DNA from 2 places in the Bacillus sp. 0209A genome. Region 2 is predicted to be linked to the other one. Evidence: a T-box and tRNA genes for the amino acid it is inferred to sense, from the RefSeq annotation. Region 2 holds a T-box; the other holds one or more tRNA genes.
What was found. A T-box is a leader RNA that pairs with one kind of tRNA and senses whether it is charged. The one in region 2 lies ahead of tyrS (tyrosine--tRNA ligase), so its partner is inferred to be a tRNA-Tyr.
Positions count from the first base shown of each region.

Region 1 (16,273 bases), on a different contig from region 2:
GCTTCCCTGTCGCTTTCAATGTGTTCATCAGCATAATAGCAGACAACAATCCGTCCCCTGTCGTGTTGTAATCAAGGAAAATAAGATGTCCTGACTGCTCACCTCCGACATTGTAGCCGTCATGTTTCATCGCTTCTACTACGTAACGGTCGCCGACAGCTGTCTGAACGCTGTTGATGCCTTCTTTTTCGAGCGCCTTATAGAAGCCGAGATTGCTCATCACGGTTGAAACGACTGTATCATCCTTTAAGCGGCCCTCTGATTTCAGGTATTTTGAGCATATGTACATGATTTGGTCGCCGTCAACGATATTTCCTTTTTCATCGACCGCAATCAGGCGGTCGCCGTCACCGTCGAACGCAAGGCCGAGATCGGCGTTTTTCTCTTTGACAAACGCGCTGAGCGCTTCTGGATGTGTCGATCCAACGCCGTCATTAATGTTTAACCCGTTCGGGGAAGTGCCCATTGTTGAAACATCTGCATCTAAATCAGCAAACAGGTGTGTCGCCAAGGACGATGTTGCGCCATGAGCACAGTCGAGCGCCACATGAATGCCTGTGAAATCTTCATCAGCTGTCTGTTTTAAAAATTGCAGATATTTTTGGCCGCCTTCAAAATAATCATTTACAAGCCCGAGATCGGCTCCGACCGGTCTTGGCAGCTTATCCTCCGGTTCGTCCATCAGTCGTTCAATTTCAGCCTCCTGTTCGTCGGAAAGCTTAAATCCGTCTCCCCCGAAAAACTTGATGCCGTTATCCTGCACTGGGTTGTGAGAGGCAGAAATCATGACGCCTGCCTCTGCATCCATCGCTTTTGTTAAATAAGATACACCAGGTGTAGAAATGACACCCAGACGCATGACTTCTGCGCCAATGGATAAAAGTCCGGCGACAAGGGCTCCCTCCAGCATATGGCCGGAGATCCGTGTATCGCGGCCTATCAGCACTTTTGGACGTTGTTTGTCTTTTGTCAGCACATATCCGCCGAAACGTCCGACTTTAAAGGCCAGCTCAGGTGTAAGCTCACTATTGGCGACACCTCTTACACCATCTGTTCCAAAATACTTGCCCATTTTATAATCGCTCCTTTTTTATTCTGATGATGATTGTGAACCAGAAGTAGATTCGTCCTCATCCTGATCTTGGTTTTGATCTTTATGTTCGTCTTGTTTTTGATCATTGCTGTTTTTCGTTGTATCTTGCTGGTTGTTCTTTTGATCATTCGTTTGTTGACCTGTGTCATCCTGGTTCCCTGATGTATTGCTGCTGTTGTCATTAGTTGATGTATTGCTTTTTTTAGACGTCAGCTTGATTTTGGCGTTTTTCTGTCCCAAGGACCAGGTTACATTTTGAGGCCCGTTTACTTCAAGCTTCACGCTATGCTCCCCGTCATCTAAATCTGAAACATTCACATACAATTCAATATCTGATTTTTCCAGTTTTTTTATATTGCTGGGAGAGCCTTTAGCCGTCACGTCTATCGCTTGCGAATCAGGATCTAGAAATTCAATGTTTTGCGAGCTGCTCAGCCCTACAGTCTTAATAGAGACATTCTCAAACTTCTGATCCGCTTCACTATCTACTTCTATATGCAAAGTCACCTTTGACGGCGAGATTTTTTTGACGCCGTCAGGAAGCGGAATATCTGCCTCGATATCGGAATCCTTGTTAATTTTGCTTAAATCTAAGCTGACGCCGTCTATAAATTCAAGAGAATCCAACACATCCTGCGAGCCGTAAACCGTTACCTCACTGGGGCTGGATTCAATATTCGCTATACTGACACCGTCAGGAAGGCTTCCTGTCCGTTCAATTTTAAAGGGTACTTTTTTACTTGGGCTTGTCACCGGAACGGTAATCTTGATGACCGAGGGCTCCACGTCCACAGGAAGCGCGTTTCCGTCCTTATCATAGACAGTCACTTTTGCCTCTTTTTCAATCGTTTCATCTGCGTTTTCCAGGTTCACTGAAGCTTTCACAAGAGAAATATGATCAATCACATCTTTAGATCCGGTAATCTGCACATTTTTCGGACTGACAATCGGCTGCTCCGGAGAATAGCCTTTTTTCATCTTGCTTTTATTGTAGTACTCCACTTCTACGGGAAAGCTTTTGGTCATCCGTTCTTGAATCGTAACTGTCGTAACAGACGGATTGATTGAGATTGTCAGCCCATCCGACACGTTTTTGGCCTTTAGCTCAACCTTATGTGTGCCGGTTTTTAAATTTTCCATGTCGGCATATATTTCAAAATTCTTGGTCTGTCTAGCCTTTTTCACGGCACTTGTCGAGCCTTTTATCGTGACATTAACCGTTTGCGGAACACCCGTCACGACGTAGTTTTCATCATCGTAATACGCTTTGACCGGAATGTCGGTCAGTGTTGCCTCATCAATTGTTGATGTCGGAAAGAAAGATTCACCCGGTTTTTTCGGAGTCGGTGCTTGATTGCTGTTGACCGCCACATAAAGCAAGAGCGCGAAAAGCAGAGCAATAATTTTCACAGCCCAGCGATTGTTTAAGAATTTATCCATTTTTCTTGCCCCTCCAATACCAGCGGTTAGAAGAAGTGTCTTTGGTGTTTTTCTTAAACTCGGCTTCAAGCATTTCTTTCAGCGCTTCTTCGGTCAGCTCTCTGTGAAGGTCGCCGTTCTTTGCCACACTGACGCCGCCGGTCTCTTCAGACACAATAATCGTCAAACTGTCTGTCACTTCACTGATACCGACAGCCGCTCTGTGCCGCGTACCCAGTTCTTTTGAAATAAACGGGCTTTCCGAAAGCGGCAGATAGCAGGCGGCAGCGGCAATTTCATTATTCTTCATAATCACAGCACCGTCATGAAGCGGGGTGTTCGGGATAAAAATATTGATCAGCAGCTCAGAGCTGACTTTGGCATTCAATGGTATGCCTGTCTCAATATAATCGCCCATTCCAGTGTCCCGCTCAATGGTCAACAGGGCGCCTATACGGCGTTTCGCCATATAATTGATCGCTTTTGTGATTGCCTCAATCGTTTTCTGCTGCGCTTCCTCCACAGGCGTGCCGCTTCTTGAGAAAAAGCGGCCCCGGCCAAGCTGTTCAAGCGCTCTTCTCAGCTCAGGCTGAAAAATAATAATAATTGCTAAAAATCCCCATGTTATTGCTTGGTCCATCAGCCATTGAAGCGTGCCGAGGCCCAAATATTGGCTGGCCATACGGACAAGCACGATCACGACAATTCCTTTTAACAGCTGAACCGCTTTCGTGCCACGTATGACCATAATAAGTTTATATATCACATACCAAACAAGGAGAATATCAACGGCATTGCCGAGGTACTGCAAAAAAGGGATATCCTCAAAAGCCATTTCCTCGTCCTCCAAGATTTCAGTCATTTCGTATTTTTGTGTTTTACGTGTTACGCATATGTACTTAACATAGCGAGCCCATTATACCACATTTCGATTCGGCAAGTGAAATGCGCCAGCTCTTACAGCCCGTAAAAAAAAAGAGCAAAGCAACTGACACGCTTTACTCTTTTTCGTTCGGTTTTAATGCATTGAGTACACTTTTCCCCGCAGACTTCAATTTATACCATGTCCAGTCAAATAATTGATTGATTTCTTCAATCTGACCGGTGACTTGTCCAGCAGAGGCCATATACTTTTCGCCATTTACGACGGTTACATCCCCGTCTATTTTGCCTTTAATAATCAGCTTGCCGTTTTTGACAGTGACATCACCTTTGACCGTCTCACCTTCAGGCACGATCACAGTATGGTTCTGCACCACAAGATTCGGCTGCTTAGACACGCTGAAGTTGTGGTCATTATGCCAGCTGTTTAAAAAACCTCCGCCCATCAAAATGATGAATACCGCAGCAGCTGCGATAACAGGATGGGTTCTGAACCACCTTTTCACAGAAGCTCTTTTCTTCTCCTTAGGCAATTTAGCCATGACATTAGCGGTAAAATCCGCGGGGGCTTCGACATGCGATGTGCTCCGGACGAGTGCTATAGATTTTTCCATCTCATAAAAATGCTTTCTGCATTTCTCGCATGTCTCAAGATGTTCATTTAATACGTGTTCATCTTTTGGAAGGATATCTCCATCAAGATGCATATGCATAAGCTGCACAATTTGTTCAGGACAGCTCATTTCATCACCCCACTTAAAGATCCCTTAATTGTTTTCGAAGAGCCTCTCTGCCTCTGTGAATCCGCGTTTTCACAGTCCCCACAGGAATGTTTAGAATCTCGCCGATTTCAATTAATGAGAGTTCGTCAATATACTTTAATACGATAACTGTTCTGTATTTGTCAGGAAGCTTTAAAATTTTCTGCTGAATCGTGTTTGAGAGCTCCAGCGACACTACTTCATCTTCTGGCAAAACTCCGTCTGCGGCGATTTGCGAATACATGGTCAAGCCTTCCGTACCAGCCACCTCTGCATCGAGGTAATAATCCGGCTTCTTTTTGCGAATGCGGTCAATAGTCAAATTGGTCGCGATTCGATAAAGCCAAGTTGAAAATTTCCGGTTAATATCAAAACTGTCGATATTAACGTACGCCCTGATGAAAGCCTCCTGTGCAATATCCTCTGCCTCATGCACATTGCCAAGCATACGGTAGCAAAGCTGATAAATTTTATCCTTGTAAATATCTACGATGTCCGCAAATGCATTTTGGTCGCCTTTTTTGACTTGCTTAATTCTCTTTTTAATCATCATTTCCATATTTATCTAACCTCTGCCTTCACCGGTCTGTATGTATACGAGCTTCGTTTTAAAAGGTTTCAATTTTTTATAAAATAAGTTTAACAAATTTTTGGCAGGGTGTAGATGGTAATTCGTGAATAAACTACCTTAACATATTTTTAAAATTATTATACAGACTGAATAGTTAGAAGTTGGAATGATTTTCACAAAATAAAAAAGACACCTTTTGGTCAAAGGTGTCTGTGACTGGGCTAGCTGGATTCGAACCAACGCATGACGGAGTCAAAGTCCGTTGCCTTACCGCTTGGCTATAGCCCAATAATGGTGGAGGGGGGCAGATTCGAACTGCCGAACCCTGAGGGAGCGGATTTACAGTCCGCCGCGTTTAGCCACTTCGCTACCCCTCCGTATTTTGCAAAGACAGTGCCGGCAAGAGGACTTGAACCCCCAACCTACTGATTACAAGTCAGTTGCTCTACCAATTGAGCTACACCGGCAAGATGGTGGAGGATGACGGGCTCGAACCGCCGACCCTCTGCTTGTAAGGCAGATGCTCTCCCAGCTGAGCTAATCCTCCAAATGGTGACCCGTACGGGATTCGAACCCGTGTTACCGCCGTGAAAGGGCGGTGTCTTAACCGCTTGACCAACGGGCCGTTTGTGTTCTCGTCGAGCTGACAAAAGTTATTATATACAGGTTACCCCCTGTTTGTAAAGAGAAAAATTAAATTTTTTATTTTCAAACTTTTTAACTCCTTTTTTAACTGAAAAAGCCTCCCAACATTAGTCATTTATTTTATGATAGAGACAAGCGAAGCAAGAGAGGAGAAACCAATATGATTCTAGTCAGTTCTTGCCTTGGAGGCATTGAATGCAGATACAACGGCTCTCACGCCGCATCAGAGAAAATCAGAAAACTCATCGATGAAAATAAAGCAGTCATGGCTTGTCCTGAGCTTCTCGGCGGCTTTTCCACTCCCCGTGAGCCTGCAGAAATCATCGGAGGCACCGGCGAGGATGTTCTCAATGGAACCGCTAAAATCGTGACAGCCTCAGGAGAAGATGTAACAGAGTTATATATGAAAGGCGCCGCTAAAACATTAGCTTACGCAAAAGCAATCAATGCATCCGCTGTCATATTGAAAGAAAACAGTCCATCGTGCGGAAGCAATTTCATTTATAACGGCACATTCACTGGCAAAAAAATCGCCGGCAGCGGAGTGACCGCCGCACTGCTAAAACAAGCGGGCTGCCGTGTCATTTCAGAAAACCAGTTAGACGACATATTGTAAGGAGGGCACCCCATGACTCAAGACATTTCTTTATCCTTCTATAAACCTGAACATTCGCCGGAACTTCAATCATTTACCCTAAACAACGATGACAAGCGCTTTACCTCTCTCCCCAAAGAGGTGCTGACTCAGGCCTTAGGCATACAGGACCGGTATCCGGCTGTCATCTTAAATGACAATCTGCCAGTCGGCTTTTTCATTTTACATACATCAAAAGAAACGCTTGCTCCCTATACTAGCAATCCATTTGCTTTACTGCTCAGCTCCCTGTCTTTAAACGCTGTACATCATGGAAAAGGCTATGCAAAAAAAGCAATGCTTCAGCTTCCCTCGTTTGTGAGCAGTTATTTTCCATGGTGCGATGAAATCATTTTGGCCGTCAATCACCTAAACACACGCGCAAAACACCTTTATATGAAAAGCGGGTTCCTAGATAAAGGACGGCGAAAAATCGGGCCGCTTGGAGAACAGCTGATTCTTCATTATTTCCTATAGTCTCGGGTGAAATAAAATTTCAAAAATATAAAACCCAGTTGAAATATCATAACGGAAGTGAATATACTGAATAGTAAGATACATCATTTTAAAACAGGGGGCATCCTCATGTCAGAACTATTAAACCTTCACCGGCTTACAACAGAATCACGCAATAGCCAAACAGCGGAAATCCACAAAACAAACACTCTCGGCATCCTCAAGATGATCAACAACGAAGATTTGAAAGTCGCTGCCGCCGTTCAGCAGGTTCTCCCTGATATCAAAACAGCTGTAGACTGCGCATACAACTCGTTTCAAAATGGTGGCCGGCTCATATACACAGGCGCCGGCACAAGCGGCAGACTCGGTGTCATGGATGCTGTTGAATGTCCTCCCACCTACAGCGTAAGCCCGGATCAGGTCATCGGAATTATGGCTGGAGGCCCCAAAGCATTTTTGCAAGCAGCAGAGGGCATTGAAGACAGTGAAGAAGCAGGAGCCGAAGATTTAAAAAACATACAGCTTACGTCAAACGACACAGTCATTGCCATTGCAGCAAGCGGCCGCACACCTTATGCCGCAGGCGCCCTCACATACGCCCGTAAAGTAGGAGCACACGCCATCGCCCTTACCTGCAATGAAAATTCCGCCATCAGCAAGGAAGCGGATCACAGCATTGAGGTTGTTGTTGGCCCTGAGGCCATTACAGGATCAACACGTATGAAAGCCGCAACCGCTCATAAAATGATTCTAAACATGATATCCACCGCAGTAATGGTCAAAATCGGCAAGGTTTACGAAAACTTGATGGTAGACGTCAACGTCAGCAATAAGAAACTAAAAGAACGAGCCATCAGCATCATCCAAAGCCTTACTAACGCTTCATACGACACAGCCAGACATACACTGGAACAAGCCAATGATCACGTCAAAACGGCAATCCTCATGCTCAAAACAAGCACAGATCAAGAAAAAGCTCAAACATTGCTTGAGGAAGCAAACGGTTTTATAGACAAAGCAATCGAAAACTACCATTCATGATAAGGAGAGAACGAGCATGGCAACAGGCGGTTTAGCGATCATCCAATCAATGAAGCACAAGCTCCCTCCATCCGAGCGTAAACTTGCGGATTACATCCTAACTCATCCCCACAGGGCAATAGAAAACACTGTCAGCGAAATAAGCACCTTAGCCAATTCAAGTGATGCTGCCGTCATCAGGCTCTGCAAATCACTCGGACTAAAGGGTTTTCAAGATTTAAAAATGAGAGTAGCAGGCGATCTGGCAAAGCCTGCTGTTCAAGGCTACCGGGACATTGCGCCCCACGAACCGCTGTCCTCCATTTCTGAAAAAGCGGCCGGCAATGCCATTCAAGCCATTCAAGACACCTCAGACCTGATGGACTATAAAGAGCTTGAACGAGCGGTTTCTCTGCTTCTCCAAGCACATACTGTGCATTTTATCGGCGTCGGGGCTTCCGGCATTGTCGCCAAGGACGCCCAGCAAAAGTGGCTTCGCATTCATAAACTAGCAACCGCGTTCACAGACACTCATCTTGTGGCATCATTAATCGCAAATGCAGATAAGGATGACATCGTATTCGCTATTTCGTTTTCGGGAGAGACGCAGGAAATCATTGAGCTGCTCACGATGGCTAAGGAAAAAAGCATCAAAACGATCAGCCTCACACAATTCAGTCAGACATCAGTCTCCGCGCTGGCTGATGTCCCGTTGCACACGGCACACTCCAATGAAGCCCTGATTCGAAGTGCAGCCACTTCCTCCCGCCTCGCCCAGCTTTTTATGATTGATGTTTTGTTTTTAGGCATGGCGGCTGAGCGGTACGAAGAAACAACCGGATATATCGATAAAACGAGAGCAGCCATAAAATCTATGAGAAAAAAATAAGGCATCTTGATGAGGAGGGGTTTTGATGAGCAAAGAAAATAACTACCATCATCTCGCAAAGAAAATCCTTGAGCTATGCGGAGGAAAATCCAATATTTCCTCGTATACGCATTGCATGACGCGCCTGCGTATTACGCCTTACGATGAAAGCAATACAGATGCTCACGCTTTAAGAGAGCTTGACGGCGTATTGGGGGTCGTCGAAGCTGAAACCATCCAAATCATCCTTGGAGCAGGAATCGTCAATCATGTCACAGCCGCTTTCTCAAAGCTTGTGTCAGCAGAAGAAGATATCGATGTCAAAGATGCAGCTGCCAAAAAGAAAGCCGATATAAACCGAAAAAACGCCACTCCATTTAAGCTTTTCTTACGTAAAATTGCCAGCGTCTTTATCCCGCTAATTCCCGCACTCGTCGCTTCCGGTTTAATTACTGGGATTACCAAAGCAATCATTCAAGCCGAATGGCTCTCTGCAGAATCACAAGTCGCTATTATCTTGACAGTCATCGGCTCCGGGCTGTTCACTTATCTCGGCATTCTCGTCGGTATTAACGCATCGAAAGAATTTGGCGGAACACCCGCTCTTGGTGCTCTGGCGGGGATCTTGATTTTGAATCCGGAGATCGCAAAGATCGTTTTATTCGGAGAACAGCTTCTTCCGGGCAGGGGAGGGCTGATCGGAGTTCTTTTCGCAGCCATATTCATCGCTTACACCGAACAATTTATCCGTCGTTTTATTCCTCAATCACTTGATATCATTGTCACTCCAACCGTTTCACTGTTAATCACCGGAATCGTAACGTATGTTTTATTTATGCCTTTAGGCGGCTTCATTTCTGATGCCATTACATCCGGCCTTCTGTCCATCCTGGACATCGGCGGCATCGCTGCAGGCTTTATTTTGGGCGCAACCTTCCTTCCTCTCGTCGTGACCGGACTGCATCAAGGCTTGACGCCTGTGCACATGGAACTGATCAATTCAATTGGAAATGATCCTCTGCTCCCGATTCTGGCGATGGGAGGCGCGGGACAGGTAGGTGCGGCCTTTGCCATCTTTGTCAAAACAAAAAAAACAACATTAAGAAAAGCGATCGCCGGCGGGCTCCCCCCAGGGTTTCTCGGCATTGGTGAACCGCTAATCTTCGGAGTTACGCTGCCACTTGGACGTCCGTTTTTAACAGCATGCTTAGGGGCCGGAATCGGCGGCGCTTTTCAAGCATATTTTCAGGTAGCCACCATTGCCATTGGTGTCTCCGGGCTGCCGCTTTCCTTTCTCGTCCTGTCTTCGCAAATTATCCTATATATCATCGGACTCTTTATTTCCTACGCGGCCGGCTTTTTATTGACCTACGCGTTCGGATATAAAGATGAAATGGCTTCTCAGTTCTATTAAATGGTTTCTGTTTTTGGGATAGTAACGGGATAGAAGCATGGAAAGGAGCAAGCCTATGAAAACAAAGACACTTTCCTTATTCAGTGCCATTTTAACCTTTTCTATATTGGTGTCGAATGAAACCTTCGCGCAAACAGCAGACAACCAAATTGAGCCGAAAACCATAAATTCAGAAACTGTACAATTCTTGTCGAAGAAACTAAGGAAGGTTGATCGGATGATAGAACGGGATGTTGAAGCAGGATTTCCAGGCGCCGTTCTTGTTATCGTGAAGGACGGCCGCATCATTAAAAAAGAAGCGTACGGCTACAGTAAAAAGTACGAAGGATCAGAGCTGCTGCGCCGCCCAGTTAAAATGAAAAACCACACGATGTTTGACTTGGCCTCAAATACAAAAATGTATGCAACGAATTTTGCATTACAGCGCTTAGTCAGCCAAGGAAAACTCGACGTCTATGAGAAGGTTTCTGCTTATTTGCCTGATTTCAAGGAGAAGCCGGGAGACCTCATAAAAGGAAAAAACAAAATTCGTGTCATCGATGTCCTGCAGCACCAATCAGGACTTCCCGCAAGCTTTTACTTTTACTCACCGGAAAAAGCCGGTATGTACTATTCTCAGGACCGGAATAAAACGATTGAATATTTAACGAAAATTCCGCTCGATTATGAAACAGGGACAAAACACGTATACAGCGACATAGGATATATGCTCCTCGGCAGTATTGTCGAAAATCTCACCGGTAAACCGCTTGATGTATATGCGGAGCAAGAACTTTACAAGCCGTTGGGGCTGAAGCATACCTTATACAATCCGTTGCAAAAAGGATTTAAACCGAAGCAGTTCGCAGCGACTGAACGTATGGGCAATACGCGGGACGGCTTTATTCATTTCCCTAACATCCGTACAGATACGCTGCAAGGAGAAGTGCATGACGAAAAAGCATTTTACTCAATGGGAGGCGTGTCCGGACATGCCGGATTGTTCTCAAATGCAGATGATATGGCCATTCTGCTGCAAGTCATGCTAAACAAAGGATCATACCGAAGCGTTTCTTTATTTGATCAGAAAACAGCCGGCCTGTTCACGGCACCTTCAGCAACAGACCCAACATACGCTCTTGGCTGGCGGCGAAACGGCAGTAAAAGCATGGAATGGATGTTTGGCTCCTATGCCAGCGAAAGTGCTTACGGGCATACCGGCTGGACAGGGACAGTTACGATCATTGATCCAACTTACCATTTAGGCATCGCATTGTTAACAAACAAAAAGCATTCGCCAGTTGCTGATCCAGAGGAAAATCCTAACGTGTTTGAGGGTGATCAATTTCCAACAGGCAGTTACGGGAGCGTCATTACCGCGATTTATGAAGCGATGGAATAAATGATTCGACGATAGGAGGAAGTTTCTATGAAACCTGTCTTTCCGCTTATCCTTTCAGCCGTTCTCTTTCTTTCATGTTTTCTCGGCGCCGGCCAAGCAAAAGCTGCTTCATCCAACAGCTCACCCAACGCCAAGCAGCTTGTCAATCGCATGACGTTAGATGAAAAACTCGGCCAGATGCTGATGCCTGATTTCAGAAATTGGCAAAAGGAGGGCGAGTCTTCTCCACAAGCCTTTACAGAAATGAATAAGGAAGTCGCTAGCCTCATCAAGAAATATCAATTCGGCGGCGTCATCCTTTTTGCGGAAAATGTAAAAACAACAAAACAAACTGTTCAATTGACAGACGCTTACCAAAAAGCCAGCCCCAAAATCCCTCTCATGCTAAGTATTGATCAGGAAGGGGGCATTGTAACAAGATTAGGGGAGGGGACTAATTTCCCGGGGAATATGGCACTGGGTGCAGCCAGAAGCAGAATCAATGCCTATCAGACTGGCAGCATCATTGGAAAAGAGCTTTCAGCCTTAGGCATTAATACAGATTTCAGCCCTGTTATGGACATTAATAATAATCCTGATAATCCGGTCATCGGCGTACGGTCATTCAGCTCCAATCGAGAACTGACAGCACGACTCGGTTTATACACGATGAAAGGTTTGCAGCGGCAAGATATAGCCTCTGCCCTCAAACATTTCCCGGGACATGGAGACACGGACGTTGACAGCCATTACGGACTGCCTCTCGTTCCCCATAGCCAAGAACGCCTTCGTGAGATCGAGCTCTATCCTTTTCAAAGAGCCATTGATGCCGGTGCTGATATGGTGATGACAGCTCACGTTCAATTTCCTGCCTTTGATGGCACCACATACAAAAGCAAACTCGATGGATCGGACATTCTGGTTCCGGCTACACTCTCGAAAAAGGTGATGACCGGTCTTCTTCGTCAGGAAATGGGATTTGACGGCGTCATCGTTACCGATGCCCTCAATATGAAAGCAATCGCAGATCATTTCGGACAGGAAGAGGCTGTGGTCATGGCTGTAAAAGCGGGCGTCGATATTGCATTAATGCCTGCCTCAGTTACTTCTCTGAAAGAAGAACAGAAATTCGCCCGTGTTATTCAAGCTTTAAAATCAGCCGTGAACAACGGTGACATTCCTGTACAACAAATCAACAAATCGGTTGAAAGAATCATTTCCCTGAAAATAAAACGCGGTATGTATCCAGCTCGACATGACGACAGCATAAAAGAAAAAATAGCCAAAGCCCAGAAAATCGTAGGAAGCAAGCGTCACTTGAAAGCAGAGAAAAATATAGCCGAAAAAGCAGTGACCGTTTTAAAAAATGAACAGCGCACCTTGCCGTTCAAACCTAAAAAAGACAGCAGAATCTTAATTATCGCGCCTTACGAAGAACAAACCGCTTCAATTGAACAAACCATTCGTGATCTCATCAAGCGAAAGAAAATCAAACCCGTGTCCCTCAGCAAAATTAATTTTGCCAACCAAATATTTAATGCCAAGCATGAAAAACAAGTAAAAGAGGCTGATTATATCATTACCGGCTCCTACGTCGTGAAAAATGACCCTGTCGTCAACGACGGTGTCATCGACGACACCATATCAGATTCAAGCAAATGGACCACTGTATTTCCGAGAGTTGTCATGAAAGCCGCACTGCAGCACAACAAGCCATTTGTCTTAATGAGCCTGCGCAACCCATATGATGCTGCCAATTTTGAGGAAGCGAAGGCGCTCATTGCTGTCTATGGCTTTAAAGGATACGCGAATGGCCGTTATCTTCAACCTAATATTCCCGCTGGAGTTATGGCGATATTCGGTCAGGCAAAACCTAAAGGCACACTCCCAGTTGACATTCCGTCAGTCACGAAACCGGGAGACATCCTTTATCCATATGGCTACGGATTAAATATCAAAACGGGAAAACCGTTTTCATAAGGAGGAACTCATGAGAAAAACAATATTTGCTTTTCTCACAGGGCTCATCATGTTTGGAACGATAACAGCCGCCTCAGCATCACCCGATGCCAAGAATCAAACGGCTAAAAAACCTAAAGTCCAGACCGGCATAGACACGCTTTTGCCAGTTTATAAAAAACAGCTCAAAGGAAAACGAATCGGATTAATCACCAATCCAACCGGCGTAAACGCATCTCTGAAAAGCAGTGTCGATATTCTTCACGAAAACCCTGATATTAAACTGACAGCTTTATTCGGCCCAGAGCACGGCGTCCGCGGCGATGCTCAGGCGGGAGACAAAGTAGGCTCTTACATTGACGAAAAAACCGGGATTCCCGTATACAGCCTCTACGGAAAAACGAGGAAACCGACTCCAGAGATGCTGAAAAATGTCGATGTTCTTATGTTTGACATTCAGGATGTCGGGACCCGTTACTACACGTACATTTATACAATGGCATACGCTATGGAAGCCGCTAAAGAAAATGGCATTCCTTTTATGGTGCTGGACCGACCGAATCCTCAAGGCGGGGATCATATTGAAGGACCAGTCTTAGAGCCTGAGTACGCCTCATTTGTCGGACTGTATCCCATTCCGCTAAAGCACGGAATGACAATAGGCGAATTGGCTTTGCTGTTCAACAAGGAATTTGACATTGATGCCGAACTGACAGTGGTAAAAATGAAACACTGGAAACGGAAAATGGATTTTGACGGCACCAGACTGCCTTTCGTCCTCCCATCACCTAACATGCCGACGGTAGAGAGCACATTTGTATATCCTGCAACCGGACTGATTGAAGGAACAAATATATCCGAAGGGCGGGGGACAACAAAGCCATTCGAATTGATTGGGGCTCCCTTTATCAAAAGCACAGAACTTGCAGAAACATTAAACAGACTCCATCTGCCAGGCGTCACATTCAGGGCAGCTTCCTTTACGCCGACATTTTCTAAACATCAGGGAATGCTTTGCCACGGTGTTCAGCTCTATGTGACAGACCGAAAAAAGTTTGAAGCGGTTAGAACAGGCCTTTCACTCATTAAAACAATACACGACCTCTATCCTGAGGATTTTGAGTTCCTAGCAACAGGTTCATTTGATAAACTGGCAGGCAACGGTTGGATCAAAACAGAAATTAAAAATGGCACTTCTATAGATGACATCATAGATCGCTATGAAAAACCACTCAAACAATTCAGTAAAACAAGAAAAAAGCATCTCATCTATTAGACGTAAGCTTCGTATGTTACACGTGTAACATATTCTTACCGAACAAAAGACCCTTACTTTCAAACGGGAGTAAGGGTTTTTTTATGACAAAATCCCACCCGCTTTATATAGGAAAACTTTCATTTATTTGGTACAATCTTATTGAAAATGATTATCAATTGAAGTTTCTGAAAAGGTGGTCTACTCTTGCAAAATACAGTGATTTATTATCCCATACAAATTGAATATCTTAAAAAAACAAGTGATCTCTTCTCAGAACAGCAATTAGCCGATTCATTCGTACTGATCTTTCATGTCAAAGGAAACGGCCATATTTCGATCGGAACAAGCATCAGTCCTCTGCAAAAAAAGACGCTTTATGTTTGTCCGCCTAACGAAACCTTCGGCTTTACGCCTGCAGCCGAAGGACATATAGATACCTGTCTGATCAGGATTCAAAGCTATATCAAGGAATCCGGACGAGATATCTTAACGCCATGTACAGAAACGGAATTAGCCAAACTGAAGCTTGTGAATATATCACATATCGAAAACCTTGCAGCCCGGCTTCAAGAGCTTGCTGCGCTATGGAATGAATCGTCTCAGCTTTCTCACCTAAAATGCATGATTGAAGTACAAAGCCTGATTTATGACCTCATGACTGCCAGTGTATCTGATCTAACGGATACACACTCAGCAATCGAGAAAACAAAACAATACATCGAAACTCATGCAGAAACAAAAATGACACTTGCCCAGTTGTCGCAAATGGCAGGGATCAGCGCCAAACACTACAGCGAAACCTTTAAAAAAAGGACAGGTCAAAGCGTAACAGAATTTATCACAAAGACGCGAATCACCAGAGCAAAACGGCTCATGGCAAGATCAAACTGCAAATTGAAAGAAATCGCTCATCAAACCGGCTATCAAGATGAATTTTATTTCAGCAGAATCTTTAAGAAGCATACAGGCTGCTCACCTACAAGCTATATGAAAAAACGACGAAAAAAAATTGCCGCATACGGAAGAGGCACAATGGGCCACCTCATCCCTCTTCATCACATACCGTTTGCGGCCGCGCTCCACCCAAAATGGACGTCTTACTACTATCAGCATTATTCGACAGATATACCCGTCCAGCTCAGCGCATACCGGTTTAATGAAAAATGGGAAGAAAACCTGAATACGTTATCTCAGGCCGAACCAGATGTGATTTTCAGCATGGATTCTATTTCTCAAGAAGAAAAAAATCATCTGAATCGCATCGCAGAAGTCATTTATCTTCCTTCAGAAGAAAGCTGGAGAACTCACTTTCTGCAAACCGCCTCATTCTTAAAGGAAGAGTCCGAAGCAGAAAAGTGGCTCGCGGCTTATGACCAGCAGACGGCGGTCGCCAAAAAAACACTTCAGCACGCCCAAAGGCAGCGTTTTCTCTTTCTGAGGCTGCATAAGCAAAATTTTTATCTGGCACATCATCGAAGCGTCCGCGAAGTCTTTTTTGGAGATTTAGAATTCAGCTCCGCAAAAACGGAAGACACGCCTTCAGAGCAAGCGATTTCGGTAGAAAATATCGCAAATTACCAAGCTGACTGCTTAATGCTTTTTCTATTTAAAGAGCCTGAAACCATTGCTTATTACCAGCAATTGCAGCAGACAGAAGCATGGCAAAACCTAAGCGCAGTACGGAATAACCGTGTATACCTTCTATCCTTTGACCCTTGGAATGAATACTCGGCTTGCGGCCATGAACGGATTGTTCAGCAAACCATTTCTTTACTATCCGGTGATTGTCCATGATAAATATGGAATTTGTCCATGGCGTTATATCCGTTCATTCTCTATAATTCCAATTGATAATAGTTATCAATTGAACAGGAGGCTCTATAGATGAAAAAAATATCTCTTACCTTATTAATCTTGCTTCTCGCGCTGA
Region 1 is NZ_JBAIZV010000008.1:54,827-71,099, forward strand. Features, by position in the region: gene glmM (phosphoglucosamine mutase) at 1-1,072, opposite strand, end outside; gene cdaR (CdaA regulatory protein CdaR) at 1,091-2,533, opposite strand; gene cdaA (diadenylate cyclase CdaA) at 2,526-3,347, opposite strand; gene rsiW (anti-sigma-W factor RsiW) at 3,511-4,137, opposite strand; gene sigW (RNA polymerase sigma factor SigW) at 4,151-4,714, opposite strand; tRNA gene V6D44_RS19935 (tRNA-Gln) at 4,943-5,014, opposite strand; tRNA gene V6D44_RS19940 (tRNA-Tyr) at 5,019-5,103, opposite strand; tRNA gene V6D44_RS19945 (tRNA-Thr) at 5,121-5,193, opposite strand; tRNA gene V6D44_RS19950 (tRNA-Val) at 5,198-5,273, opposite strand; tRNA gene V6D44_RS19955 (tRNA-Glu) at 5,277-5,351, opposite strand; gene V6D44_RS19960 (DUF523 domain-containing protein) at 5,532-5,987, shown strand; gene V6D44_RS19965 (GNAT family N-acetyltransferase) at 6,000-6,482, shown strand; gene murQ (N-acetylmuramic acid 6-phosphate etherase) at 6,591-7,505, shown strand; gene V6D44_RS19975 (MurR/RpiR family transcriptional regulator) at 7,522-8,373, shown strand; gene V6D44_RS19980 (PTS transporter subunit EIIC) at 8,399-9,766, shown strand; gene pbp4b (penicillin binding protein PBP4B) at 9,822-11,147, shown strand; gene V6D44_RS19990 (glycoside hydrolase family 3 protein) at 11,175-13,106, shown strand; gene V6D44_RS19995 (exo-beta-N-acetylmuramidase NamZ family protein) at 13,117-14,361, shown strand; gene btr (bacillibactin transport transcriptional regulator Btr) at 14,548-16,137, shown strand; gene feuA (iron ABC transporter substrate-binding protein FeuA) at 16,228-16,273, shown strand, end outside.
Region 1: it encodes a tRNA-Tyr, which carries the amino acid that the T-box ahead of tyrS (tyrosine--tRNA ligase) is inferred to sense. The anticodon was not compared.

Region 2 (16,273 bases):
GCATCCTTCAGGATATCAAGCATCAGCTCGAAATCACCGTATTCCGGTGACACCGCATACGATTTTCCTTTGTTTTTCCCTTTCAGCTTAGGCACTTTCGGCTTTAGCTTTTTATAAACAGGGTTGTCGATGTGAAAATCGTTAGACCCGGAGTGGCGTTTGCCGGATTGTTCTGCGAGTTTATTTAATTCAGCCCATGACTTATCCTTTACTGCCTGTGAGATATGCCGCTTTGGACCGGATGATTCCGTCGCTGAATAATACAGGTCTTTCTTTTCCAGCATGCTGTAATACACTTTTGCCGCCGGCTTCAGCGCGTTCACTTTCCACGTCTGCCCGTTTACGATTGCTTTGTACAGCTCGGAAAGAATCTCATCGTTTTGCACGGCCTTAAAGCGCAGCATGCGTTTCATCATTTTCTTTTTCACATCGGGGTCGACCTGCTCGTTAAACGCCAAATCAAGCCCTTGCAGCGCGGAATAGTTCGGCGCGAAATGCTGTTCATCAGACCCGCGCTTAATAAACCATTGCGGAGACACGATGAATACGATTTTTTTGCCCTTCAACTGATCCATATGGGCAGCGAAGTTTAAAGAATGAATCAATGACTGTGATCCGCCTTTGCCGACAAGGTATGGCGTGAACCCCTCATTGTTCACCTGAAAATAGTTAGATGGGTGGAACTCGTCCAGCCGGGAAAGCTCAGATGACCCGTAAATCGGAAGATATGCCGGATCTTTGAGCATCTGGTCTTGTAAATAAAGCCCTTGAAACATACTTGGGTTCAAGGCTGTTGCTGATTCTTTCACCCGCTTATCGGTGATGAAGCCTGTCAGCCATGAAGATGGAATTGCGATGGCGCCTGCGAAAAGAATAAACGCCAAAATAATTGGACCGAAAAAACGCTTTTTCATTATTTCAACTCAGACAGCTGATTTACAATGTTGTTAGGTGTATTCCATATATCCCGGTCAAACTCAGTGATCGGCACTAAAATATCAAAACGGTTTTCAATCGCAAGCAGCAATTCTACTGTTCCAAAAGAATCAAGCAAACCTTCTTCAAAAATTTCAATATCAGGATTTTCCTTTACGATGTCATCCTGGCAAACCTCTGCTAAAACGTCTAATACCTCTTGTTTAAATTCCATAGCTTTCTAATCTCCTTTAATGGTGGTGATGAAATAGTTTTCCTGAGAAAATATAAAATCCGAAGCAAACGAAGTGGAATGTGATCACAATCGCAAGAGCGGTTGTCCAGCGGTTGGACGGCAGCCATTTGTATTTCTTATTCCACTTCTCGAAAAAGTTGTAACACGTCATCAGCACGGCGTGATAGAGGCCGTAGATGATATATTGCGGCGCAAGCCCGTGCCAAACCCCCATCAGCATAAACAGCAGGAAATACCCGATGTTTGAGACGGCCATACGGTTTTTGATCCACTTTTTCTTTGTCATCCAAAATACAAATCTCATAAACACATAATCTCTGAACCAAAATGACAGAGACATATGCCAGCGGTTCCAGAAATCTTTAATATTTTTACTGATAAACGGTTTATTAAAGTTTTCAGGTGATTTAATGCCCATTATATAGCTGACCCCGACGGCAAACATCGTGTAGCCGGCGAAATCAAAAAATAAATACATGCTGTAGCCGTACATGTACAGGAGGTTCCCAAGAATCTTATTGTGCGTGATCGCGGGAAGATTCATGATGAAGTACGTGTTGATGGCGTAGCCGATAATAAACTTGTACAGGAAACCGATAAAGATTTTATGAATCCCTGTATACAATAGATCGGCGTATTCTTCTTTCGTCCAAGCCTTCTGTTCATCCTTGACGAACCGGCGGTATCTGTCGATCGGGCCGGAGGAAATCGTCGGGAAAAACAGGATAAAATACAGCAGGCGGTGCAGCGGCAGCTGTTCCTTCAACAGACCGTCTCTTGCTTCCATAATCAGCTGAACGCCTTTAAAGGTTAAATACGAAATCCCTAAAAAGCTGATCAGATTATGTGGCGGGTGGTGCGGCTGCGGGTGTGAAAGAAACGGCCATATTTTTGACAAGAATAAAGGCAGAATCGATGCGATAACAGCCCCGCAAAAGACAAAGCCGCTATTCGCTTTCTGCCTGTACGCCAAGTAGCCGCTGATCAAAAGCACCTGCCATATCGTAAACAGACACAGGGCGATGACCCCGTGTACGTCGTGCGAAAAAATTAAAGCTAATATAATGATAGATATGAACATGTTGTATGCTTGAAATCTTTTTCCGTTCAGGCCGAGAATGATCGTCGGCAGAAGAAGAATGCCAAGCAGTATAAAGAATAAAAACGAGCTGTAAGGCGTCATACAAGAACCTCTTCGCCGATGCGTTTCCGGTCAATTTTGCCGTTAGCCGTCATTTGAATGTGATCCTGGTAAATGAATTTTCTCGGGATCATATATGCCGGAAGGGAAGCGGCAAGCTCTTTTTTAATGGCGCTTGTCAGCTGGAATTCCTTCTGGAACTCATGCTCCTCAGGCACAATAGCGGCGATCAGGTACTCAACTGTTTCGTTTGGCTGATACGGAATCACGACAGCAGAGCGAACGTACTGAGACTGTCTGACATGGACCTCGATTTCCTCGAGCTCCATTCGGTAGCCGTGAAGTTTAATTTGGAAATCCAAACGTCCTTGGCAGAAAATCTGACCATCTTGGATATAGCCGGCATCGCCAGTCCGGTATGCCCACTGCCCTTCATAAGAGAAAAACGCTTTATCCGTCAGTTCAGGTTCGCCAAGGTAGCCTCGGCTTACGCTCGGCCCTGCAATGACGATCTCTCCTTTTTCTCCATCAGGAAGCGGCTGTCCCTGTTCGTCCATAATGAAAATGTTCATATCTGGCTTAGCGAACCCGACGGGAAGCGATTCGTTGCGGCTTATGACGTCATCCGTAATTTCAACAGATGTGACAGCCACTGTTGCTTCGGTCGGACCGTACGTATTAAAGAGGTTTGCTTTCGGAAAACGCTCAAGCAGCGCTTTTGCAACAGAAACCGGGAGTACCTCTCCACAGAACATAAATGTGTCCGCATGAGGCAGCAGGTCCTGTGAAAAACCCGGGTCCATCAGGCACATCTGCACAAAGGAAGGCGTTGATGTCCACACATTCAGCCCGGACTTCTTCAGCTCTTCGAATAAGATTTTCGGCTTATTCACAGCATCCTTTGTCACGCAGTGTAAAGTCCCGCCTGATTGAAGGCACGGATAAAGGTCCATGACAGATAAATCAAATGAAAACGGCGCTTGGTTTAAAAATGTTTTTCCTCCGCTGACTGGAAAATCTGCACAAATCCAGTCTGTGAAGCTTTGAAGATTCGCGGCGGAAATCTGCACGCCTTTCGGATTTCCTGTGCTTCCGGAAGTGTAAATGATATAAAACGTTTCGTGTTCCTTGACCCATTGACCTTGGCTGACAGAGCCGTCTTCGTTTTCCAGCAGTTCTTCTGCTGAAACCGTCTGAATCTGGTAGCTGTCTGCATCAATTGAAAGTCCGGCAGCATGGATTAACAATTCTGCTCCAGAGCTTTCGATAATTTTCGCGATCCGCTCGGACGGAATCGACAGATCAACTGGAATATAAGGATGTCCCGCTTTGACACTTCCCAAGAAGGAAACGATCATGTGCGGCTCCATATGGCCGTACACAAGGATAGGGGCTTTCTTTTCCCCGGAAATGCGTTGTTGGATCGCGGCAGCCGCACGGTCAGACTGCTCCCATAATTCCTGATACGTGAGCGACTGGCCTTGAGAGCGGAAGACAACGGTTTGCGGATAAGATTCCGCATGTGTTTGAATAGCATGTAAAAGTTTCATCTTTATTCTCTCTCCAATTAGAAATCGTTATAAATATATGAACCGGTGTTCGCGGTGTGAAAACCATACATAAAAAACAAAACAAGCAGTATTATCAAATAAAAACCTGTATGACATGTCCACTTGACAGCGGGCTTTTCATACAGCTGTTTCATCAATTGCAGCATATCAAAAATCCTTTCCCGTTTTTTCGACAATCACATGAGTATTTGACGATTAGATGCTCAAAAAGTTTCATTTTTTCCCTAAACTCCTCAAATAAATATATCGGCATTTTGCTATTGAAAATGAATCTTTATACCCGCTAGGGCAAGAATGAATTGTCTGAGGCTGATTCATTATAAAAGGTAAAGGTAGAAGGAGTAAAAATGATCTTTTTAACTTTTAAAAAGCGTAATGCACTTAAAAAAAATTTTCTGTATTTGTTCGTTCAGGTGAAAGCAGAAAACTGATGAAATCGGGGCGGAAAGCGTATAATAAGAAAGAAAACGCCTTCTTGCGGTATCTTGTGAAATGGGGGAGAAGTCATTATGATAGATAAGGAAGCAAAAGGAGTTTTTATCAAAGCTGCCGGCTGAAAAAAGTAAGCCTTTTAATAGAAAGGAAGAGGAAGATGAACCAAACAAATAAGGGTGAGGGTCAGACAGCGCCGGAAAAAGAAAGCATGGGGCAGATCCTTTGGCAGTTAACCCGTCCTCATACGTTAACCGCATCGTTTGTGCCTGTGCTGCTCGGAACGGTTTTGGCGATGTTTTATGTGAAGGTTGATCTGCTGCTGTTTCTGGCTATGCTGTTTTCTTGCTTATGGATCCAGATTGCGACGAACTTATTTAATGAATACTACGATTTTAAACGCGGGTTAGATACAGCAGAATCTGTCGGAATCGGAGGTGCGATTGTACGCCACGGAATGAAGCCGATCACGATTTTGCAATTAGCCCTTGTATCATATGGGATTGCCATTTTACTCGGCGTCTATATTTGCGCGAGCAGCAGCTGGTGGCTGGCTCTGATCGGCCTTGTCGGCATGGCGATCGGCTACCTGTATACAGGCGGGCCGCTGCCGATTGCATACACGCCGTTCGGTGAGTTATTCTCAGGCATTTGTATGGGTTCGGTGTTTGTGCTGATTTCGTTTTTCATTCAGACAGATAAAATCAATTTGCAAAGCATTTTGATTTCGATCCCGATTGCGATACTTGTCGGTGCGATTAACCTGTCGAACAACATTCGCGACATTGAAGAGGACAAAAAAGGCGGACGCAAAACATTAGCGATTTTGATGGGGCATAAGGGAGCTGTCACGGTCTTAGCTGCGTCGTTTGCTGTCGCTTATATCTGGGTTGTCGGCTTGGTCATCACCGGTGCCGCAAGCCCGTGGCTGTTTGTCGTCTTTTTGAGCGTGCCTAAGCCGGTTCAGGCAGTGAAGGGCTTCGTCCAAAAAGAATTGCCGATGAATATGATTGTCGCAATGAAATCAACAGCCCAAACGAATACATTTTTCGGATTCCTGCTCTCGATCGGGTTATTGATCAGTTACTTCCGGTAAAAAGAAAGACCGCTTGTTTTTCGTGCGGTCTTTTTTTGTTACATTCGACCGCATTTTGTAAAAAAATTCATAGAACCATACTGGAAGCAGGGCCGTCTAGTACATGGACAGCGGATAAAGATCCGTTAAAGGAGATGACGAAAATGGATTTATCTGTAACACATATGGACGATTTAAAAATGGTAATGGAAGATTGGAAAAATGAATTATTAGTTTATAAATTTGCGCTTGATGCTCTGGATACAAAGTTCTCAATTATCAGCCAGGAATATAACCTCATTCACGGACACAACCCGATTGAACATACGAAATCCCGTGTCAAAAGCTTTGAAAGCATCGTGAATAAGTTAATGAGAAAGGGCTGCGAGATTACGACGAAGGAAATGAAAGAGCACATCCACGACATTGCCGGTGTTCGCATCATTTGCTCCTTTATTTCGGATATTTATAATGTCGTGAATGTCTTAAAGCAGCATGATGACCTGCGAATCATAAAGGTAAAGGATTATATCCAGACGCCAAAACCGAACGGCTACCGAAGCCTGCATTTAATCATTGAGATGCCTGTGAATTTAACGAACCGTGTGGAATACGTCAAAGCGGAAATTCAAATTCGGACGATCGCGATGGATTTTTGGGCGAGTCTTGAGCATAAAATTTACTATAAATTGAACAATGACGTTCCTAAGCCATTAACAGATGAGCTGAAGGAAGCCGCGGAGATCGCCCATTATTTAGATGAGAAAATGCTGGGGATTAAGAAAGAAGTGGATTAGAAAAGACGGCAAAGTGCCGTCTTTTTTATTGAATATCTTCATAAATGTCAGGGGCTTTCGCCTTCATTTGTTTCTTAATGGTTTTCGCTTTCTTCTCTTTTTTCACAGCCTGATAGACAGCGTTTGTCACAAGATCGCCGGCCTGCTGAAGGCGTTCTTTGCTGACATGTTCGATCGAGTCTTCAGGGGTGTGATACCACGGCTCAACTTCTTCGGTTTCCGGATCTCCCCAAATAAAGTTGGCTGAATCAATGCCGGCTTCGTGGAACGGCACATGATCAGACGATCCTCCCTGTGTCAGAGACAGGCTGTCAAACCCAATGTTTTCAGCGGCCGTCTGGCTGGATTCCCAAACAGCGTTAGATTGGCCGTCCAATGTGTTGACATACAGCTCAGACGCATTCTCCCAGCTTGTGCCGACCATGTCTAAGTTGAAGTTCACTTCACTTCGTTTCAACTCTTTTTCCGATAGATGATCTACATAATATGATGAGCCGAGCAGGCCAAGTTCTTCAGCGCCGAAAGCGATAAAGCGGATTTCTTTGTCGGAAGGAAGGCTTTTTAAGACGCGCGCCATTTCCAGCATGACAGAGGTTCCTGAGCCGTTGTCATTTGCCCCGGGGGAAAAAGGAACACTGTCGTAATGGGCCGTCACGTAGACGATCTCTGGATCTTTGATGTTCTTTGGTTTTTTGATCCCGATGATGTTCTGGGAGGTCTGGTTTGTGATTGCTTTTAGGTTTAAGGTTGCTTCTTTTTGCTGGGTAAGGGTTTCGCCGTCTTCTTTTTTAATTCCGACGACGGGAATGCCGACTTCATTGCCTGACAGGTTTGGCGTCACAGGCACGAGGCTTTCTTTGTTGTTATAAATGATGACAGCCTTGGCTCCGGCGGTTTGGGCATTTTTCGCTTTCTCGTAAAATGTAAGGTCTCCTCTGGAAATCAAAGCGATTTTGCCCTTGGCGTCAGCGGTGAAGTCCTTTGGATAGCCCAATCCGGCATTGTAAAGCGGAGCTGTCAGCCCTTTTTCTTCTGTAGGGGCTGAGCCGGATGCCGCTCGGAGAAGAATATCGTGTCCTTCTGAAGAAAGCGTTCCCTCAAGCCGGTCAGGAATACCGAATCGTTGAACCTTCACATCAAACTTTAATTTTCTCAAGGATGAAGCGATCAAAAGGGCACTCTTTTTTTCAGCGGCAGTTCCGGCTATTCTGGGGCCAATTGTTTCACTAAGCTGAGAAATGGTTGAGTACGCACGCTTTGCGTGAAATGGAAGCTCCCGCTCGTTATCTGATATTTGAACAGCGCGGGCGGCAGGGGTGACACTCTGTGCCGGCATGAGAATCGTACCGGCAGTTAAAACGGCCATCGTCATGACAGTTAAAAGTTTTCTCATCAAAAAGAAACCTCCCCTAATGTATGGATGGGGAATATTTCGGGATGCTAAGGGAATTTCCTGCAAAAAGGAGAGCGTTTTTGAAAAGACAGTGCTTAATACCTGTAAAAAAACGCTTATGAATGAAGGGTCATAAGCGTTTTGGGATATCAATCTATTGGAGTTTTAAAAACTTGCGTTTGCCGACTTGGATGATCATATTCTCCTTTATCTCCGCATTGGCGTGAATATCTGTTATTTTCTCTCCGTCAATTCGGACACCGCCGTTTTGAATCATGCGGCGTGCCTCGCTCTTCGAAGAGAGGAGCTCTAATGTGACCAGCAGATCGACAATCGATAATGTTTTCTCACCTTCCCATTGGACAGCCGGAATATCATCAGGCAGGCTGTTTTCCTGAAAGACTGTTTTAAACGAGTGTTCGGCAGCTTCAGCCGCTTCGGCTCCGTGATACATTCGGACGATTGTTTTGGCTAAAAGCATTTTGGCATCCCGCGGATGAACGGCGCCGTTTTCTAGGTCTTTCACGAGCTGTTTTTTCTCCTCAAGCTCTAAGTCCGTTGCCAATTGGATGTACTTTTTCATCAGGCTGTCGGGCAGTGACATCGTTTTTCCGTACATGTCATTTGGATGTTCATCAATGCCGATGTAGTTATTTTTTGACTTCGACATTTTTTCAACCCCGTCTAAGCCTTCCAAAAGCGGCATAAGGATGACGACTTGTTTTTCTTTGTTGTATCGTTCTTGGAAATGCCGCCCCATCAGCACATTGAAATGCTGGTCTGTCCCGCCTAATTCAATATCGCTTTCGAGAACGACGGAATCGTATCCCTGCATCAACGGGTAAAAGAATTCATGAAGCGAGATCGGTTTTTGCATGGCAATTCGTTCTTCAAAATCGTCGCGTTCCATCAGGCGGGCTACCGTTATTTTGCCTGCCAATTCAATGACATCTTCCAGATTCAATGTTTTCAGCCATTTCGAGTTGTAGTGAAGCTCGATTTTTTCTGGATCCAGAACTTTCCCGAATTGCTCAAAGTATGTTTTGGCGTTGTGCTGAACTTCTTCATCAGTCAGCTGCTTTCTGGCTGCCGATTTTCCGGTCGGATCACCGATTTTTCCTGTGAAATCCCCTATTAACAGCTGGACAATGTGGCCGTTTTCTTGAAATTGGCGAAGCTTGTTTAACACAACTGTATGGCCCAAATGTACATCCGGTGCAGACGGATCTAATCCGAGCTTAATTTTAAGCGGTGTGCCTGTGAAAACGGATTTGACGAGCTTGGCCTTTAATTCCTCCGGCGGTATGACCTCATGGGCGCCAGTCATGTATAGCTGAAGCTGTCTTTCGACTTCTTTTTGCTGTGCTGCTGTGAGCTGCTCAAATGTTTTCATGATTCTTCCTCCTTTTTTAGAAACACAAAAAAGAGCCCATCCCGAAAAGGGACGTGGCTCAATGCACGCGGTACCACCCTGGTTGAAGACATCGTCTTCCGCTCATTCGAATAACGGTTTCCCGTTCTTTGCTACTAAGGTTCACAAAGAAAGCTCGGGGAGGTAATTCACGGTTGCCTGTGCGCCGGCTCGCACCTTCCGCCGGCTCTCTGAAACAGGGAGACAAAACGCTACTGGATTCCCGTCAAAGCTTATGTTGTATGAAGATTGTCAGCTACCTTTCTAAGCAGCTCTGTCAATGTTTTCTGTTCGTTCTTCGTCATACCCGCAATGAGCTCTGTTTCCCCTTTGTGAAACTCCGGGTAGAGCTCTTCGATCGCTTGTTTTCCGGAATCGGTGATGGAGACAAACACGAGCCGTCGATCTCTTGTGTCGATGCTTTTGCTGCAAAAATTCTTTCTTTCGAGCGTTTTGATCACGTTGCTTGCTGTAGCTGTTGAAATGCCTGACAGCTCAGCAATTTTTCTCGTTTCGAGCGCCCCCCATACCCATAGATCATAAAGGATGGAGAAAGCGGTCCAAGAAAGGCTATAGGAAGAAAGAACCTCAGTCTCCATTTTGACACGGAGCTTTTGCGCAGACCGATACAGGTTCGTCGCAATCGATATGGCTTCCAGGTTGAGTGACTCAACGGGCATTTGTTTAAGCTTAGAAAGTGTGTCATGTTCTTCTTTCCGAAGCTGCTGATGTTGATAGGAACGTTCCATTTTTTAGGCCTGCCTTAAATTATCAGAATCATTAGCTATGAAATGAATTGTAACAGAGACCGATTTGAACTTCAAGCCTATATATCGGTTGAATAAAAAAGGCCCCCACAACACCAAAATAAACAAAAACTCGCAAACGGGGGTGCCATCTTGCAAAAATATGTTCAAGCCGTCTATAAACATGATCCGTTTCACCTTTTTTCAGCAGAGCATGTGGTGACATTAGCAGTGATCGCCGTCTTGGCCATTCTGTTGTTTTTGTTCCGCCAGACGGTCAAGCGGCCTAAACTCAGCCAGTTTTTGCGCTATTTGTTTGTGTTTCTGCTGCTTGGCTCGCAAATCGGTTATCAAATATGGATGATCGCCGCGGGCAGGTGGTCGGTGCGGACTTCATTGCCTCTCCAGCTTAGTGACCTGTCGGTGTATTTGTCGGCCATTATGCTGGTGACCAAAAGCAGGAAGCTGTTTGTATTTTTATACTTTGTCGGCATCGGCAGTTCGATTCAGGCTCTTGCCACTCCTGATCTCGGTATGTTTTCTTTTCCGCATATCCGATATATCCTCTTTTTTATTTCGCACGGATCTGTGTTTCTCTCCTGCCTGCTGATGACGGTAATTGGGACGTACAGGCTCAGACAGCGTTCTTTGTGGGTGACCGTCCTCATTGTCAATGTGTACGGGGTCTGCATTTATTTGCTTGATCGCTGGCTTGGCGCGAATTATATGTATTTGACGAAAAAACCGGGGGGCTCTTCTCTTTTGGATGTTCTCGGGCCGTGGCCGTGGTATATCGCCTCGGCTGAAGCCATTACGATCGCATGCTTTTACATTCTTTATTGGCTTTATCGCAGGTTTAAAACATGACGCCTTTTTTGTTGTATAGCACATTCTGTCTAAAAAAGTATTGATGAATAGTGTTTAATTTTCTGAAATCGGGAATGTAACTTGTACAACACAAAGGGAGATGAATACCATTGAAGAAAGATGAAATTATGCATATCGTGTCATGCGCTGATGATAATTATGCTCGTCATTTAGGTGGAATGTTCGTTTCTTTATTGACAAATATGGACCAGAACAGAGAAGTAAAGCTATATGTGATTGATGGAGGAATCGAGCCTGATAACAAAAAAAGGCTGGAAGAAACCACATTGAAATTCGGCGTGCCGATTGAATTTTTAGAAGTGGATGCCAACATGTATGAACATGCGGTGGAAAGCAGCCATATTACAAAAGCGGCGTATTACCGCATCTCAATTCCTGACTTAATTAAGGATGAGAGTATCAAACGAATGATTTATATCGATTGTGATGCAATTATTCTGGAAGATATTTCGAAACTGTGGGATTTGGATATTGCGCCATATACGGTCGCTGCAGTTGAGGATGCGGGGCAGCATGAACGCCTGAAAGAAATGAACGTCAGTGATACAGGGAAGTATTTTAACTCAGGTATGATGATTATTGATTTTGATTCTTGGAGAAAGCAAAACATCACTGAAAAAGTCATCAACTTTATCAATGAAAACCCGTCTGAAGACTTTCTTGTGCTTCACGACCAAGATGCGCTGAATGCGATCTTGTATGATCAGTGGTATGAACTTCACCCGCGCTGGAACGCTCAAACTTATATCATATTAAAACAAAAAACGCCTGCGACGCTGTCAGGCCAGAAGCTTTATAGAGAAACGAGAGAGAACCCGGCCATTGTCCACTTCTGCGGCGGAGAAAAGCCTTGGAATTCCAATACAAAACACCCGTATCGCGACCAGTATTTCCATTACATGTCGTATACGAAGTGGAATACAATCAGCAATCCGGCGATCAACCAATAAACTGAATATAAAAACGCTTTTGATGATCTCAAAAGCGTTTTTATTTTGCCTCAGCGTGCGACTGACCGTTGGTAAAATCGCTGAATATGCATGGCGATATAGCATAATTCTTTTTCAGGAAACACAAAGCCGTATTCCTTCTTCACAAATGTACCGATGCTTAGGGCACACAGGAATGCATCCTTAAACTTCTCTTTAATAATGTCGATCATTTCTGCGTCCAGCTCGTAAATGGATTCGCCCGCTTTTATATGCTGGATCGCAAAGCGGAGATGGGTCACAAGCCGCTCATAAGAAATGGTATCTTCTACAATATTGATTGATAGCTGAATTTCAATAATCTCAATGATATCACGGATCATAGTTGTAATATCAAGCGTCTGTGTCATATCACCGGCATTGTTTCTTGCTGTGTGGATATGCATGGCGATATTGCCGATTTCATCATCAGGAATGTGTATCCCCAGTTTATCTTTAATCAGCGCTCTGGCCCACAAGCCGATCTGAAATTCCTTGGGATAAAGGACTTTGATTTCATTCAGCAGCGGATTTTTGATCACCATTCCATTGCTCAGGCGTTCGATCGCAAAGGAAAGATGGTCTGAAAAAGCGACGTGTATGCGCTCGTTGATTTTAATGTTCAGCTCTTTTTCGGCATGGGAGATAATTTGCTCGGAAATCTGAATATGGTCTTCCGGCAATGTTTCTAAAATCTCTTCGAACTGCTTATAGTCAGCTGTGTCTTTTCTGACAAAGGTTTTTTCTATTTTTGACGGATCGACAATATCATTTTTCTTTTTGTCGAACGCAATTCCTGCACCTAAGAGAATCTTCTCTTCACTTTGATCCTTTACGACGATAGCATTATGATTTAAGATTCTTTTAATTTTCATAGCTTTTTTTGTCCTTTCATCCCCCGTTTTATGAATGAAAACGAATAAATCCAGTTATTCTGTCTCTTCTTTAAACCCGAGAAACAATGTAGCTATAAAAGCAGAGACGGCCGCGATCAAAAAACCGATCATATAATGAACAAAATTGGCGGCGCCGAACGGCAGCACGATTGAAATCATCGGAATGCCTGTCAGCCCGTAGGAATTCGACACGACATGTACCGCAACCACGTATGCTCCGCCAATAGCGCCGCCGATGGCAGCTCCGATAAAGGGACGGATCAGTTTGACATTTACCCCGAACACAATGGGCTCCACTATGCCTAAAAACGCGGTGAGGGCAGCGGGGAGCGCAATTTTTTTCAGGCTTGATTGTTTCGTTTTGAAAAAGACCGCAAGTCCCGCTCCGCCTTGGGCCACATTCGCCATCGACCATATCGGCACTAAAAAGTTCACACCGACATGCGGGTCAGCAAGCAGCGTTGCTTCAATCGCATAAAAGCTATGATGCAAGCCAGATAGAACGACAGTGGAGTAGATGCCGCCGAATAGGGCACCTGCGGCAATGCCGGCGTGATCATAAATATAGACAATCGACTGTGTCATGATCTGGCCGATGATGGAAGCGGCGGGATTCATGACAATCAGTGCGAGGCATCCTGTCACCATGACTGTAATAAAAGGAATGATGATGACATCAAGCGACTTCGGCACAATCCATTTTAGTAGCTTCTCAATTCTGCTCATGACATAAACGGAAAGAAGAATCGGGATAATGGAGCCTTGATAGCCCATCATTGGAATATGAAGCCCCCATATGTCTAAGGAAGCAGGGGTTTTGCTGCCGAGCATAGACGGGTCCAGAAGATCGGGATGCGTCAAGAGCCCTGCTAACACTGCCCCTAAATAGGGATTGCTGCCAAATTGCCGTGCGGCACTGAAGCCAACCAAAATCGGCAGCAAAATAAAGGCTGTGCTGGACACGAGGTCGAGCATTTTGATCCAAGGGCTGCCGGCTGCAAACCAGTGAAACACCTTAATCATGCCAATCAGCCCCATGAGCAGGCCGCTTGCTGTGATTGCCGGGATAATCGGCACAAAAATATCGGACAGCGTTTTCGCGAATGCTGCGACAGGGGTCAGCTTCCGGCTGGCCTTTTTCTGTTGAACAGGCTCCTCAGAAGGCGCGGCCTCCCACACTTGAACGACTTCTTTATATATTTTGTTGACGACGCCTGCTCCGAAGATAATCTGGAATAACCCATATCGGAAAAAGGTGCCCTGCACACCTTGTAGATGTTCAATGGCATGTATATCGATTTTCGTCTCGTCTTTTACCTCAAAACGAAGACGGGTCGTACAATGGCTGATGCTGATAATATTGCTTTTTCCTCCTGTGAGGAGAAATAATTCTTTTGCAATCTCTTTTTGCAAGCAATCAAAACCTCCTTTGCTGCAGAAAAGTCGGCTTGTTCATCGTATCAAATGAAAAGTTGACAATCAAAATGAAAAAAGTGAGAAATACCGGCTCAAAATGACAAAATGAGCAGGGACAACAAAAAATGCCCGCGTCGGTGACGGAGCATGAAAATAGGAATAGGGGTTGTCCATGGCGCCGTTATGAGCCCAACACGAAAAGAAGGGTAAAAAATGCCCTGTTTATTAGGCACTAATACTCCCTTTACATCATTGGGTCTTGCCTGCTGACCAGTCACAATCCCTCCATATGTGGCGATAACTGTAATAACGTACATTTTATGCTGTTCATGGCTGGATAGCAATAGTAGGAAAAGCCTGCGCGGTGTATGGGAAAATGGTTGTGTGTGATGTTCTTGCAATGGAAAAAACCTTTAAAACCTAGAATACAAGTCTTAAAGGCTTTTTGGTTACTTTTTCGGTTTGACGGCATTTAACCGTTTTTGCAGCTTTGTTTTTTCATTGGATTTTTGTAATTGATTCACTGCAGACTGAGCGGATGTCTTTGCTTTTTTCGTTTTGGCTTTTTCCGCTTTCTTCACTTTTGCTTTGGCAGTTTCAACTTTTTTCACTTCGGCTGCGGCCGCTTTTTTCTTCACTTTGTCTAACCGTTTTTGCAATGACGTTTTGTCCTTGCCTGATTGAAGCTGATTGACGGCTGATTGTGCTTTTGCCGCATTGGCATGAGTTGATTTCTTTTCTGCTGCAGATACGGATTGCTTCGCCGTTTTCAAATTGGTGCTTTTTACTTTGGCAAGGCGCTTCTGCAGGGACGTTTTTTCTGAACCTGCCGGCAGCTTGCTGACTGCTGATTGTGCGCTGTTAACATCTGTTTTCTTTTTGCTTTTTTCCGCTTTCGCCACTTTCTCTTTCGCCTGCTTTGATGCGATATAGCGTTTTACTTGGTTTAAGCGTTTTTGCAGGTTCTTTTTGTCTGTTCCGTTTGGCAGCTTGTTAATGGCAGCTTGTGCTGTATCAACGGTTTGCTGAGTTTTATATTTTTGAGCTTTTACGACTTTGTCTTTCGCATCTTTTACATTTCTGAATGACTGTACTTTATCCAGTCTTTTTTGCAGGGCCGTTTTGGCGTTAGAATTCGGCAGCTGGCTGACGAGTTTTCTCGCTTTGTCGATATCTGTTTGTGTTTTTGTTTGTTCCGCTTTTTTCACCGCTTGCTCTGCCTCAGCGTATGCAGAATCTGCTTTCTGCGCTTTATACTGGATCATCCCATAGCCAAAATGCTGATCGCGGCCTGTGGTTCCAAGATCAATGATATTTTTTTTCATTTCTGCGCGCAGCTGCACGTTTGTCTCGGCAGGATTACGTTGCAGTAACAAAGCAAACATGGCAGCGGCGTGCGGTGTCGCTTGGGAAGTTCCGCTTCCTGTCGCATAGTATTGATGTAAGTAAGTGCTCGTGATGTTGGTTCCCGGCGCTGAAAATTCAACTTCATCTCCGGTAGTTGAGAATCCGGCAAGCTGATTCTTTTCGTTTGTCGCTGAAACGGCAACGACACTGCTGTATGCCGCCGGATAGTTCACTGGTTTGCCGTTCCCGTCGTTACCGCTGGCGGCAACGAGCAGAATGCCTTGTTCATATGCTTTGTCCACGGCGTTATGAAGGATTTGGCTGTCTGAGGTCGTGCCAAGGCTCATATTGACGATGTCCATCCCGTGTGTGATCGACCAGTCGATTCCTTGGAGAAGGCTTTGAAGATCCCCCGAACCGTTCTGATCAAGCGCTTTAACCGCGTATATTTGAGCTTCCGGTGCGATGCCGTTAATTCCGTAGCCGTTATGCTTGGCTCCGATAATCCCAGCGACATGTGTTCCGTGGCCGTTATCATCTTTGTAAGAAGAGGTGTAACTGGCAGCTGAAAACCCGCCGGCAATCGACAGGTCTTCGTGGGGAGAGATCCCGCTGTCAATAACTGCGATTTTGACACCTTTGCCAGTCAGTCCTGCTTTCCAAGCCTGTTTCACTTGAATGGGTTCAAGGTTCCATTGTTCAAAATTTTCAGTGTCCTCAGTGTCGTCTGTCAGCACTTTGAAATCTGTGCTGCCTGCTGCGGTGAATGAGACATTGTTTTCGACATACAAAATATCAGGATCCTGTTTTAATTCTTTCACTGTCTCCTGATCAGCTGTGACCGCTACCGCGGGAAGATGCTTATACTGCTGTTCAACCTCTGCATCGCTGTCAAGGACGGTTTCCTTGCCGGCCTTATTTTTATAAACCACAATAACTTCTTTCCCGCTGCTGTTTTGCGCATGCGCGAAAGGGCCTATGGCGAGAAAACTGAAAAACAGAGTGACTGATATGACAAGCT
Region 2 is NZ_JBAIZV010000002.1:273,376-289,648, forward strand. Features, by position in the region: gene dltD (D-alanyl-lipoteichoic acid biosynthesis protein DltD) at 1-914, opposite strand, end outside; gene dltC (D-alanine--poly(phosphoribitol) ligase subunit DltC) at 914-1,150, opposite strand; gene dltB (D-alanyl-lipoteichoic acid biosynthesis protein DltB) at 1,167-2,354, opposite strand; gene dltA (D-alanine--poly(phosphoribitol) ligase subunit DltA) at 2,351-3,862, opposite strand; gene V6D44_RS06615 (teichoic acid D-Ala incorporation-associated protein DltX) at 3,880-4,029, opposite strand; gene V6D44_RS06620 (1,4-dihydroxy-2-naphthoate polyprenyltransferase) at 4,476-5,411, shown strand; gene ywaC (GTP pyrophosphokinase YwaC) at 5,555-6,187, shown strand; gene V6D44_RS06630 (M28 family metallopeptidase) at 6,213-7,580, opposite strand; gene tyrS (tyrosine--tRNA ligase) at 7,735-8,976, opposite strand; T-box leader at 9,018-9,230, opposite strand; gene ywaE (tyrZ transcriptional regulator YwaE) at 9,225-9,740, opposite strand; gene V6D44_RS06645 (YwaF family protein) at 9,891-10,604, shown strand; gene V6D44_RS06650 (glycosyltransferase family 8 protein) at 10,715-11,575, shown strand; gene sacY (transcription antiterminator SacY) at 11,626-12,468, opposite strand; gene sacX (SacY negative regulator SacX) at 12,523-13,902, opposite strand; gene V6D44_RS06665 (S8 family peptidase) at 14,355-16,273, opposite strand, start outside.